Regions from separate parts of the Gordonia paraffinivorans genome, predicted to be linked through region 1. Evidence: riboswitches for the same ligand, from Rfam matches in the RefSeq annotation. Region 1 holds a riboswitch; each other region holds the start of a gene.
What was found. A riboswitch is a leader RNA that binds a small molecule or an ion and turns the genes downstream of it on or off. The one in region 1 is predicted to bind cobalamin.
Positions count from the first base shown of each region.

Region 2: it holds a riboswitch for cobalamin, as region 1 does, so the genes downstream of both, metE (5-methyltetrahydropteroyltriglutamate--homocysteine S-methyltransferase) here and E1P53_RS16860 (FecCD family ABC transporter permease) in region 1, are expected to answer to the same signal.
Region 3: it holds a riboswitch for cobalamin, as region 1 does, so the genes downstream of both, E1P53_RS19715 (CbtB domain-containing protein) here and E1P53_RS16860 (FecCD family ABC transporter permease) in region 1, are expected to answer to the same signal.

Region 1 covers NZ_CAACYD010000007.1:838,431-842,650, forward strand. Annotated here, with positions in the region: gene E1P53_RS16850 (ABC transporter substrate-binding protein) at 1-686, opposite strand, end outside; gene E1P53_RS16855 (ABC transporter ATP-binding protein) at 683-1,528, opposite strand; gene E1P53_RS16860 (FecCD family ABC transporter permease) at 1,528-2,607, opposite strand; cobalamin riboswitch at 2,649-2,831, opposite strand; gene E1P53_RS16865 (L-lactate dehydrogenase) at 2,956-3,909, shown strand; gene E1P53_RS16870 (excalibur calcium-binding domain-containing protein) at 4,100-4,220, shown strand, end outside.
Region 2 covers NZ_CAACYD010000007.1:956,704-960,923, forward strand. Annotated here, with positions in the region: gene metE (5-methyltetrahydropteroyltriglutamate--homocysteine S-methyltransferase) at 1-2,249, opposite strand, end outside; cobalamin riboswitch at 2,414-2,584, opposite strand; gene E1P53_RS17385 (oxygenase MpaB family protein) at 2,737-3,723, opposite strand; gene E1P53_RS17390 (TetR/AcrR family transcriptional regulator) at 3,784-4,220, shown strand, end outside.
Region 3 covers NZ_CAACYD010000007.1:1,462,777-1,466,996, reverse strand. Annotated here, with positions in the region: gene E1P53_RS19730 (acyl-CoA dehydrogenase family protein) at 1-938, opposite strand, end outside; gene E1P53_RS19725 (histidine phosphatase family protein) at 1,074-1,580, opposite strand; gene E1P53_RS19720 (CbtA family protein) at 1,606-2,433, opposite strand; gene E1P53_RS19715 (CbtB domain-containing protein) at 2,461-2,718, opposite strand; cobalamin riboswitch at 2,756-2,943, opposite strand; gene E1P53_RS19710 (ATP-dependent helicase) at 2,957-4,220, shown strand, end outside.

The DNA of each region.
Region 1 (4,220 bases):
AACGATCCCGACGTGAAGATGGTGTCGGAGACGCTGTCGAACACGAAAACCGTCGGCTTGGTGTCCGGTTGAGGTGCGGCGCGGAGCGTTTCGAGTCGTGCGGCGATGTCATCGGCCACCTTCGCGCCCTGCTCCGGGTTGCCCGTGATCGTGCCGATGTTGCGCAGGTCGGTGTCGAGAGCGACCCACGGGTCCATCGTGCCGCGCTGCGCATGTCCGTCGACCTGCCGACAGGCCTCTGACAGTTGGTACACGTCGATGCCGTGTGAGGCGAGGATTTCGGGGGTGATCCCGCGGGATTCGCTCATGCCGTAGTTGTATCCGGCGTAGAGGACCTGGGGCCGGGCGCCGACGATGTTCTCCAGGGTAGGCGGTTGCGTGGACACCTCGTTGAGGGTGTCGACCTGCTCCGGGCCGTAGACGAGCCGCAGGACGTCCTTGTCGCGGGCGAGCGAGCTGACGGCCACCATCTTGTCGCGGGCGCCGGCGGCCAGTGCGATCGCGATCATCCCGCCGTCGTTGACGAAGAAGCGCTCGAGGGGTTGCGGAAAGCTGACCTGTTCGCCGCAATTGGTGACCGTGACGGTGTTCGCCGATGTTGTGGTGCTGTCGGTTCCGCAGCCGGCGAGGAGAGCCGCGGTGAGAGCGGAGACGGTGATGAGTGTGCTGGGGAGTGTGGGTTTCACAGGGATTCCTCGATGTCGAGCATCTGCCGGGCAGACGCGATGGGCGAGTTCAGGAGTAGGTGGGGCTGCCCCGTCTCGGGATGGGGCACGACGCTGCCGGCCACGTCGAAGACCGCGGCCAGCAACTCGGATGTGAGCACCTCGAGCGGTGGTCCGTGCGCGATGATCCCGCCGTCGGCGACGACCGCGACCGCGTCGAAGTGGCGGAGTACGAGGTCGAGGTCGTGCATCGCCGCGACCACCGTTGCCTCGAGGTCGTCGAGCACCTGCATCAGGCGCAGGCGCCACGCGGCGTCGAGATGATTCGTCGGTTCGTCGAGAACGATGATCGGGGTCTGCTGCGCGAGGGCACGGGCCAGCACGACGCGGTGCCGTTCACCACCGGACAACTGGGTGCACGGCCTGTGCTCCCAGCCGGCCAGACCCACCGCCCGCAGGGCGTCGCGCACGGCTGCGACATCGTCGGAATCGCCCGTGGCCCAAGATGATCGGTAGGGCGTGCGCCCGAGCCCGACGGCCTCCTCGACGGTCAGCTCCGCGGAGGGGAACTCGTCCTGCCCGACGACGGCGATCGAGCGGGCCCGCCGCCGCGCCGGAAGCCTGCCGAGGTCGTCGTCGTCGACGAGTACCCGTCCGCTCGCCGGCGATGCGAGCCCGCACAGCGTTCGGAGCAGGGTGGACTTACCGGCGCCGTTGGGGCCGACGATCGCGAGTCGGGTGCGGGCCGGGACGTCGATGTTCACGTCGCGCAGGATCATCCGGGACCCGCGTCTGCATCCGACCGCCCGGGCGTGAAGCGACAGTGCTGGTGGTCGGGTCGCGGATAATCGGGTCGGGGGCATCAGGCGCTCCCGCCGAACACGTATTGGCGGCGACCCATCAGGAACAGGAAGACCGGGGCGCCGATCAGTCCGGTCACGATGCCGAGCGGCATCTCTCGGGGTGACGCCACGACCCGGGAGATCACGTCGACCCAGACCAGGAACAGTGCCCCACCGCAGACCGCGACCGGGAGCATCGCCCGGTGGGTCGCGCCGGCGAGCAGGCGTGCGGCGTGGGGGACGATGAGGCCGACGAAGCCGATACCGCCGGCAACGGCGACCATCACCCCGACCAGAACTCCCTGGACGGCGAACAGTGCGCTGCGGACGCCGCGAACCGGAACCCCCAGGGACGACGCGGTGTCGGTGCCCGCGGCGTAGGCGTCGAGCCACGAGTGGATCGCGAGCATCGCGACCACGGCGACCACGACGACCACTCCCGCGATCTGCACCTTTGCCCAGGTCGCGCCGGCGACGCTGCCGAGCATCCAGAACATGACGTTGTCGGCAGCGTGCGGGTCGGCGGCGGTGAAGACCAGCAGCGACGACAGCGCCATGAACGCCGACGACAGCACCACCCCGGACAGGATCAGCCGGAGCGGTGTCAGCCCTCCCTGCGCACGGGCGACGACGTACACCGCGACCGAGGCCGCGAGCGAGCCGAGCAGCGCGCCGCCGGAGAGCGCCCAAACTCCCAGCACAGCAAGGGAACCCAGCGTGATGACCACGGTCGCGCCGACTGCGGCGCCGGCGGACACACCCAACAGGTAAGGCTCGGCGAGTGGGTTGCGGACCAGTGCCTGCATCAGCGCACCGGCGAGTGCGAGGCCGCCGCCGACGATCGCGGCGAGAATCGACCGTGGCAACCGGAGATCGAAGACGATGACCGCATGCGCGGCGTCGACCTCGGCGCCGCGGAGACGCCCGGCGACGGTGCGCCAGACCTCTCCGATCGGGATGGTCTCCGCGCCGAACGCGGTGGCCAGGGTGATGCTCACCAGCGTGAGCGCCAACAGGATCAGGGCAAGCGGCACGGACGGGAGTCGCCGCACCGACAATGCGGTGGCGACCGGCGTCGTGCCGTCGGGAGGACGGGACACGTGTTCTCACCTCGGTCTGAGCGTCTGTGCGCGAGACGCTGATGGACTCGTCGAGAGCGGCAGGTATTCGGACTCGGGTTCGACCGGACCCGACGCCTTCCCGGGTTGCCCCAGTGGCCGTGTGTCGGGTTCGTCCCCCATACCGCTGCGCGCCAGTCCTGGATTCCCACCAGGTTCCCTTGCCTCCGCGTGGTGCGGGTGCGACCGCTCTCGAGGGTGAGGGTACCAACCCCGGCGCCGGGCGGCGTCGCCGGCGAGGCGGTCGTCGGGCGCGGGACGACGACGACACCTATCCTTGTGTCCACGAGGCGATGTGACCCGAAGCGAACCGAGGCGGACGGTGACCCGATGAATGGACGACCGACGAAGCTGGCGATCATCGGCGCGGGTGCGGTGGGCACCGCGATCGCGTACTCCGCGCTGATCCGTGGCGTCGCGCGCAGCATCGCGCTCATGGACGTCAACGCGGCGAAGGTCGCCGCGGAGGTCCTCGATCTCTCGCACGGTCTGGAGTTCGTGCCCCGCGCCGATGTCGTCGGCTCCGACGACATGTCGGTGTGCGCAGGTGCCGACGTCGTCGTGATGACCGCCGGCGCCAAACAGAAACCGGGACAGTCGCGGCTCGAATTGGCCGAGGCCACAATCGGCCTGACGCGATCGATCCTGCCCCGGGTCCTGGAGGTTGCGCCAGACGCGATCTATCTCATGGTCACCAACCCCGTCGACGTCGTCACGCGCGCGGCGTTGGAGGTCAGCGGGCTGCCGCCGAATCGGGTGTTCGGTTCGGGAACGGTGCTCGACTCGTCGCGGCTGCGGTTCCTGATCGCCGACCACTGCGGGGTCGCCGTGCAGAGCGTGCACGCCTACATCGTCGGCGAGCACGGCGACACCGAGATCGCGCTGTGGTCGTCGGCGACGATCGGCGGGGTCCCGCTGACGCAGTGGACTCCGCTGCCCGGTCGACCGCCGATGGATTTCGCTGCGCGCGAGGCCATTCGAGACGAGGTGGTGCACGCCGCGTACAAGATCATCGAGGGCAAGGGCGCCACCAACTACGCCATCGGACTCGCGGCCACGCGCATCGTCGAGGCGGTCCTCGGCGACGAACACCGGGTCATGCCCGTCTCGACGGTCGCCGACGGGTTCCCCGGCCTCGAGGACGTGTGCCTGTCGCTGCCGACCGTGATCGATCGCGGCGGTGCGCGTAACAGGCTCGAGGTGCCGCTGTCGGACGAGGAGCGAGAGGGGCTGCTCGCGTCGGCGGAGACGCTGCGCCGGATGCAGGCGAGGTTCGGGTTGTAGGGATGGCGACAGGATCGCGGGTTGGTGCGCTCGCGCGGGTTGGACATCGCGATCGTGGGCTCGACCCTCGACTTCGGGTGGGCTCGGGTGCCTGTCACTCGACCGGACCAATCCTCGCTTCCGATGCTGGTCCGCCCGCCGCGTGCCGGTAGGTTTTACCTGATCGCATCGGTGTGGAAGAGGGTCGACGATGAGCGTTGTGCGGAAGACGGTGCTGGGTTTTATGGCGGCGGGAGCGCTGATGATCGCGCCGCCGACGGTGGCCGCCCCGGCGCAGGCCGCGACCGACTACCCGAACTGCACCGCTCTCC
Region 2 (4,220 bases), 120 kb from region 1:
GTCAACGACGCGACGACCTCACCGGTGGTCCTTGTTTTCAGGCCGCAATCGGGATTGACCCACAACCGCGCGGGGCCGACCGTTTCCAGCGCTGCCCGCAGGGATTCGGCGATCTCCTGCGTGTCAGGCACTCGGGGCGAATGGATGTCGTAGACACCGGGTCCCACCGCGTTGCGGAACCCGGCCTCATCGAGGACGCCGAGAACCTCCATGTGGGATCGCGCCGCCTCGATCGAGGTGACATCGGCATCGAGCTCCGCGATGGCCCCGATGACCTCACCGAACTCGGAGTAGCAGAGATGGGTGTGCACCTGGGTGTCGTCACGGACGCCGCAGGTCGCGAGCCGAAACGCCCGCACGGCCCACGCGAGGTATTCGGGCTTGTCGGCGTCGCGGAGGGGTAGTAGCTCGCGCAGCGCGGGTTCGTCGACCTGGATGATCCCGACACCGGCGTTCTCGAGGTCGATCGTCTCGTCGCGTATCGCGAGGGCGATCTGGAAGGCCGACTCCGACAGCGGCTGGTCGTCGCGGACGAACGACCAGGCGAGGATGGTGACCGGGCCGGTCAGCATCCCCTTCACCGGCTTGTCGGTGAGGCTCTGCGCATACGTGGTCCAGTCCACCGTCATCGGCTGGGGGCGCGAGACGTCCCCGAACAGGATCGGCGGCCGGACACACCGGGTTCCGTACGACTGCACCCAGCCGTTCGCAGTCGCAAAGAACCCGTCGAGCTGCTCGGCGAAGTACTGCACCATGTCGTTGCGTTCGGGCTCACCATGCACCAGGACGTCGAGACCGATCGACTCCTGCAGCTCGATGACATCGGCGATCTCCGACCGCATCCGAGACCGGTACTCCTCTGCATCGATCTCACCCGCGCGCAGCGAGGCCCGTGCCAGACGGATCGCCGACGTCTGCGGGTAGGACCCGATCGTGGTGGTGGGAAGGACAGGAAGATCCAGTCGTTCTCGTTGTGCAGCAGCACGTTCGGGAGCAGGGGCACGGGTGGCGTCCTGGACGGTGATGGCAGCGAGGCGCCCCCGGACAGCTGGGTTGTGCAGCCTCGGATCTGTCGCGCGACTCGCGAGTGCAGTCTTGCACTCGGTGAACGCGACGGCGTGCGCCGCGCGTCCGTCGCGTAGGGCACCTGCGAGCACGCTCACCTCTCGGAACTTCTCCGACGCAAAAGCGAGCCAGCCGCGCAGTCCGGCGTCGAGATCGTCCTCGGCAGCCAGCGTGTACGGGACGTGCAGGGTCGAGCACGACGTGGACACCGCGATCGACCCGGCGGAACCGAGGAGGGTGCCCAGCGTGCCGAGCGCCTTGTCCAGATCTGTGCGCCAGACGTTGCGGCCGTCCACGACTCCGGCGACGAGGAGTTTGTCCGCCAGACCAGGTGTGCCGGAGACGGTCTCGAGGCTTCCCTCGATGAGATCGACGGCTATGCCCTCGATCGGCGTCCGTGACAGGCTGGTGAGCCTGCATCCCGGGTCGCCGAAGTAGGTGGCCACGACGATCGACGGCCGGTGGGTCTCGGCCCCCAACGAGGTGTAGACCCTCTCCGCCATCGACCCGAGATCTGCGGCGGAATCGGTGACAAGGATCGGTTCATCGATCTGCACCCACCCCACCCCGGCGTCGGCGAGCTCAGCGAGTAGCTCGCGGTAGCAGGGGACCAGCTCATCGAGGCGACCGAGCGGCGTGCCCGCTCCGTCGACCGGTTTGGACAGCGCGAGGAAAGTGACCGGACCGACGACGACCGGCCGCGCCGGCACTCCCGCCTCGAGAGCCTCGGCGACCTCGGCGAGGATCTTGTCCGCCTGCAGCCGAAATGCGGTGGAGGGTCCGATCTCGGGCACCAGATAGTGATAGTTGGTGTCGAACCACTTGGTCATCTCCAGCGGCGCGATGTCGGCGGTGCCGCGCGCCGCCGCGAAGTAGCGGTCGAGCGGATCGTCGGCACCGGCGAAGCGATCGGGGAGTGCGTCGAGCATCACCGCCGTGTCGAGGACCTGGTCATAATAGGAAAAGGTGTTCACCGGGACCGAGTCGTGGCCCGCGTCGACGAGCTCTCGCCACTGGGCCCGTCGGAGTTCGGCGGCGGTCTCCTCGAGTTCGGCACGGCTCGTTCGGCCGGCCCAGTAGCCTTCGACGGCTCGCTTCAGTTCGCGCCTCGGTCCGATACGCGCGGTCCCGAGAACGGTTGTGGTGAATGGTGCCGCTGACGCGCGGCCGGTGGTGTCGGACATGGTCGTCGACTTCTCCTACGGACGAAACGGATGGACCGCCGCCCATTTCGGGGAGAGTCGAAGAAGCCCCGGGTGCGTCGTACGCGCACGAACCAACGCCAGTTCGACCTGCGCCCAATCCTCGAGGCGGCGAGCCACCGGACGCGGCGCGCCCGGTACACATGGCAGGTCTTCGGGCTCGCCGTCGTTGCTCGACAAGAGCATTCCTACTGACCGTCGCTTCCCAAGCCCTGCGGGCTCAGTGCTGTTGACGGTGGTCGTTACGGCATACCGCTGCGGGGACAGCTCCGGATTCGCACCGGATTCCCTCTCGTCCGCCGGACTGGCCGGCGGACTCGACGCCGTGCGGGGAGTAGGGGCTCCATTTCTCTCGGCACGGCGGACCACATGCGGACTCAACATTAGACAGAGGGCCGCACGGAAAGCCAGTCGTCAATCGGCTGCGGGCTCCGCGGATGCAACTCTTCGAGTCGTCGGGGAGATCCGGCTACCGTCCTGCCGACGCCGGGCACTCCGGCGCGAACGAGTCCAGCTGGATCGATCGGTACGTCTGTGCCAGACGTTCGCGGCGGTACTCGTGATAGGCCATGGGGGTCAGCACGATTCGACGCGGAAGTCGGCGCCACGCGGTCTGCAGCAGACGCTGGTAGAGCCGGAACTCCCAGCGTTCACGACGGCCGAGTCGCACCGGGGTCGCCGCGCGGACGCCGGGATGCATGATGCTGAACGAGCACACCTTGACCACGTGGCCGGCGACCGGGCGGATGACGAGCCAGACGGGGGTCAGGGCGGCCCGGACCACGGGCGGGAGGCCGATCGTCGGCAGCGGCAGTCGGGTCAGCGCCTCGGTGACCTCGTCGAGGAACGGATTCGGCTGCACGCGTTCGGCGACGACGTCGTCGTACCAGCGCTGCGCATCGGCCAGCGTGGGCGGGAGTCCGTAGGACCTGCCGGGCAACTGCAGCACGCCGAACCGCTCGAGCATGAGCGCGTAGGCGAGTTCCTCCTCGTCCGGGGTGAGTGCGATGCCCGTGCACGGGGTGAAGCTGTGGAGGTAACCCATCATGGCGCTCATCGCGATCCAGTTCCACAACGTCGGATCCAGGGCGCTGTAGCGCGTCTGGGCGAAGTCGCCCACTCCGGCGCCGCGGACCTCCCGATGCAGGAACTTGAGCCGGTCGGCGAAGGAGTTCCGCGTGCGCTCGTCACCCCACAGCACCAGCTGTTCGGCGCCGAAGCTGCGGAGTCCGCGATCGACGAAGTTGTCGGCGAAGCGGCCCGTGCGGTCGACCGCGGCGGCCACGGGCTCCAGCGCGACCTGGTCGAAGAACGACGCGCCGAAGAATCCGAAGAGCACGCTGCCCAGGTGCCACCGGAACTGCTCCACGGCCGGCGGCAGGTCGGTGAGATCGACTGAGGCGGCCGACGTCCGCGTCTGGGTGTCGACGGGCTTCGGCTGGTCGGTGATGGTCATCGTTCCCCCGGGTAAAATGTTAGTGGTTGCGCTGGACGCTAACATTGGGAAGATGTCTGTGTGAAGACCCCGGGCATGTCGCGTGCGGAGCGCACGGGACAGAAGATCCTCGACGCGGCGATGTCGTCGGTCCTCGCCAAGGGGATCAAGCGGACCTCCGTCGAGGCCATCGCCGCTGTGGCCGGCGTCTCGCACATGACGGTCTACCGTCGCTGGCCCCACAAGGAGGATCTCTTCACCGACCTCCTGTCACGGGAGGCGGATGCGCTCTTCGACCGTGTCGACCAGAGCCTGGCGGCGGTGGACGATCCACGGGAGCGCCTCGTCGAGGGCTTCGCCCAGATCTTCTGGGCCTTCTACGACCACCCGCTGTTGGTCCGTGAATACGACGCCGACCCGGCGACCACGCTTCGCGTCCTCACGGTGGCGTCGAGGCCGGTGTTCGACCGGGCCGTCGACTACCTCGCCGCCCGCGTGGGCGGGCTGGCGGGTCCAGA
Region 3 (4,220 bases), 620 kb from region 1:
AGCTTGAGCTGGATGAGCTGGAAGTCGCCGATCGGCTGGCCCCACAGCTTGCGGTTCTTGGCGTAGTCGACCGACAGGCGCTGCGCCTCGTTGATGATGCCCAGCGACAGGGCGGCGATGCCGATGCGCTCGGCGACGAACCCGGCCTTGGCGCCCTCGGCGCCGCGGGCGTCGGAGCCGGTGTCCTCGGTCTCGCCGAGCAGGCGGTCCTTGCCGAGGCGGACGTTGTCGAAGAACAGCTCACCGGTCGGCGAGCTCATCATGCCCATCTTCTTGAACGGCTTACCCTGCGTGAGACCGGGCATGCCCTTGTCGAGGACGAAGGTGAGCACCTTGCGGTCGCGGATCGGGGTGTCGCTGCCGTCGTCGAGCTTGGCGAACACGACGATGGTGTCGGCGTACGGGCCGTTGGTGATGAAGGTCTTCTGACCGTTGAGGATGTAACCGTCGCCGTCGCGGCGCACGGTTGTCTTCATGCCGCCCAGCGCATCCGAGCCCGAGTCGGGTTCGGTGATGGCCCAGGCGCCGATCTTCTCCATCGTCACCAGTTCCGGCAACCAGCGCTTCTTCTGTGCGAGGGTGCCGCGGCTGCGGATCGTCGACGCGGTCAGGCCCATGCTCACGCCCAGCGAGGCGACGAGGCCGAGACACACGCCGGCCAGTTCGATGTTGACCATCATGAACATCGAGCCGCCCATGGCGCCGCCACCGCCGCCGGACGACTCCTTCTTCTCCCCGGCGGCCTCGGCCGCGAGTTCCTTCTCCAGCGCGTCCTTGGCCATCTGGTCGACGCCGAAGGTCTGCAGCAGCTTGCGGGTGATGTCGTAGGGCGGGAGCTGGCCGGACTCGAGCTCGTCGACATGTGGCCGGATCTCCTTGTCGATGAACGCGCGCAGCGCATCCCGAACCATCAGGTCTTCTTCGGACCACTCGAACATCGTCACTCTCCCAGACCGGTAGCCACCGAGGTGGAACACGTTTCACTTTGCCGGTTCAACTGTGTCAGGAGTCACTGTCGATGTCTAGGCACATCACGGCGATTCCGTCTCTTCGTGTCTTCGCCGTGCGTCGTCTCACCCGCCGGTACGGTCCCGGGGCCACCGGTACACGGCCGCCGGCCGGACCTCGGTCCGGAAGTAGTCGGAGGCCTCTCGGCACAGCAGGGCCTGGGCGACGGGCATGGCCACGACGACCGCACGGCCGGCGATCTCGTCCATCATGTGGTCCCGCCAGGCGTGGAGGCGATCGACGAGGCCGGCGATGCTCTCCCCTCCGTGCGGTGTCGCGCCGGGGTCGGCGAACCAGGCCGCGAGGTGGTGCGGCGGGACCTGTTCCGGCGCGAGGCCGGCCCATGCGCCCACGTCCAGGGTGCGCAGCGCGTCGTCGACGATCTGCTCGACGGGTGCGCCGAGGAGACGGGCGCTCTCGAGGGTCGCCGGCTCGGGCCCACAGGCGACGACGGGTTCGATGCCGCCTGCCACCGCGACGACGTCCCGGCGCCCCCGGTCGTCCAGCGGCGCCTCACCGCCGAAGCGCACCGACCTGTTGGGGCCGGTGCGCCCGGCGGTGATGATCTGCATCAGCGGTGAGTGCACCCGGCCGCGCTCACCTCGAACCGGCGCCGACGACGGTCCGCCCGTCGCTCCTCGAACGCGACATCGCGCCGAGGGCCACCGCGAAGGTCAGCGTCAGGACGGTCCAGAGGATGACCTGGTTGGCGATCGCGTACACGCGGAAATCGCCCACCACGTCGGCCGGGAATCCCGGGAACACGATCTGCCCGGCGTCGTCGCGCAGGGGTTCGGGGACCTCGTGGAACGACGGCAGCACCGCGATGGTGACGCCCACGGCGACCAGATACGCCGCCGTGCCGACGATCCCCGAGACGAGCCCGCCGATCCGCGGTCGCAGCCACAGCGCGAGCACCACGGCCGCGATGGCGAGCACCACAGACGCCACGGTGATCGTCAGGAACGCCGCGGTCCGCTCGCCGATGGTCTCGTCGTCGCCGACCGCGGGCGGATTGCCCGGGTAGGCGAAGAACGGCACGCCGAAGACGGCGACGAACCCGATCACGCCGAGCGCGCCCGCGACCGCGCGCGGGTCGGTCGCCGGGTACCGCCTGCCGACGTAGGACCACAGGACCGTGAACGCGACCGCGAAGAACGCTCCCATGCAGAGTGCGAACACCAGAGTGCCGACACCGGCCCCGAGGTTCTCCTGCATGGCGCGGGTGAAGACCTCACCCTCCTCGCCGTGGTGGTGGTGTCCGCCCGCGGCGTGTTCGAGGGTCTCCTCGGCCTCCGAACGCGCGCCCTCGTAGTCGATGGCCTTGCCCACGACCGGTTCGATGAACATCCGGGCGAAGACGAACGAGATGATGCCGGCGATCAGACCCGACAGCAGGCCCGCGCCGATGAACTTCTTCTCCATGTGAACTTGTCCCCTTCCGCCGGTCGCTCAGTGGCAGGGGAAGCCGAGGAAGTGGCGTGCGTCGTGCACGAACTCGTGCACGTAGGTGTTCTCGCCGAACACCGACACCACGCCCTGGTCGTACCCGAGGAAGTAGTAGGCCAGTGCGGCGAGCAGCACGGTGAGGCTCAGCCAGAGCGCGGCGCTCGCCGCGGAGAGGTTCGGCACCGCGATGGCCCGCGGTGCGGCCGCGGCCGCTGTCGTGCCGGATACGGGGATTCCCTGATCAGGGGTTCCGATGGTCATGTGTCGGTGTCCTTTCGCCGATCTCGCGTCGGAGAGTTGTGGATCTCATCCGCCGGCACGGCATCCTGGCTCGCGTCGACATCGGACACCGTCGAGATACTCCCGACCGCGTCCGGTTGTCGTCGCTCACAGTGGCGCGACCGCTCCGGATTCTCACCGGATTCCCCGTACAGGCGTACGTCGACCTTATACGCACGCGATACGGCCGTCTGTCGCACCGGTGAGACATAGTGGAGAGATGCCCCGCCCCTCGGTGCTCGACCGCTTCACCGCCCCCACCCGGCGGTGGTTCACCAGCGCCTTCACCAAGCCCACCGCCGCGCAGAAGGGCGCGTGGACCTCCATCGCCGACGGCGCGAACACCCTCGTCATCGCACCGACGGGCTCCGGCAAGACCCTCGCGGCATTCCTGTGGGCCCTCGACCGGCTCGCCGCCGAGGCCGCCGGGCGGGCCGCCGAGCCGAGACGGACCGGTACCCGCGTCGTCTACATCTCGCCGCTGAAGGCGCTCGCGGTCGACGTCGAGCGCAACCTCCGCGCCCCGCTGACCGGCATCACGCGCGCCGCGCAGGAGCTGAACCTGCCCGAGCCGAACATCACCGTCGGCGTCCGCTCCGGCGACACCCCGGCGGCCGAGCGCCGCAGTTTGATCAAGTCGCCGCCGGACATCCTGATCACCACGCCGGAGTCGCTCTACCTGATGCTTACGTCGGCGGCGCGCGAGACGCTCACCGACGTCGAGGCGGTCATCGTCGACGAGGTGCACGCCGTCGCCTCGACCAAGCGCGGCACCCATCTCGCGCTCACCCTCGAACGTCTCGACGAGCTGCTCGAGAAGCCGGCGCAGCGCATCGGCCTGTCGGCGACGGTGCGGCCGCCCGAGGTGGTGGCCGGCTTCCTGTCCGGGGCCGCCCCGTGCACCGTCGTGAAGCCGAAGGCCGAGAAGACCTTCGACCTGCGCGTCGACGTGCCCGTCGAGGACATGGCGAACATCCCGCCGCCTCCGGGTCCCGAGGGTGCCGGCGCAGAACTCGACGACGCGTTCTCGCCGACCGCGGGATCGCTGTGGCCCTACGTCGAGGCCGCCATCGTCGACCAGATCGAGGCAAACCGCGCGACCATCGTGTTCGCGAACTCGCGCCGGCTCGCCGAGAAGCTGACCGCCCGTCTCAACGAGATCCACGCCGAACGTCACGGCTCGCCCGCCGAGCAGAAGGCCAACCCGTCGGTCGCCGGGGGCGCACCGGCGCTGGTGATGGGAAGCGGTGCCAGTTCGGGAGCCGAGCCCGTACTCGCGCGCGCCCACCACGGCTCGGTCAGCAAGGAACAACGCGCGCAGATCGAGGACGACCTCAAGTCGGGCCGCCTGCGATGCGTGGTCGCCACGAGTTCGCTCGAACTCGGCATCGACATGGGCTCGGTGGATCTCGTCATCCAGGTGGAGGCCCCGCCGTCGGTGGCCAGCGGCCTGCAGCGCATCGGTCGCGCCGGCCACCAGGTCG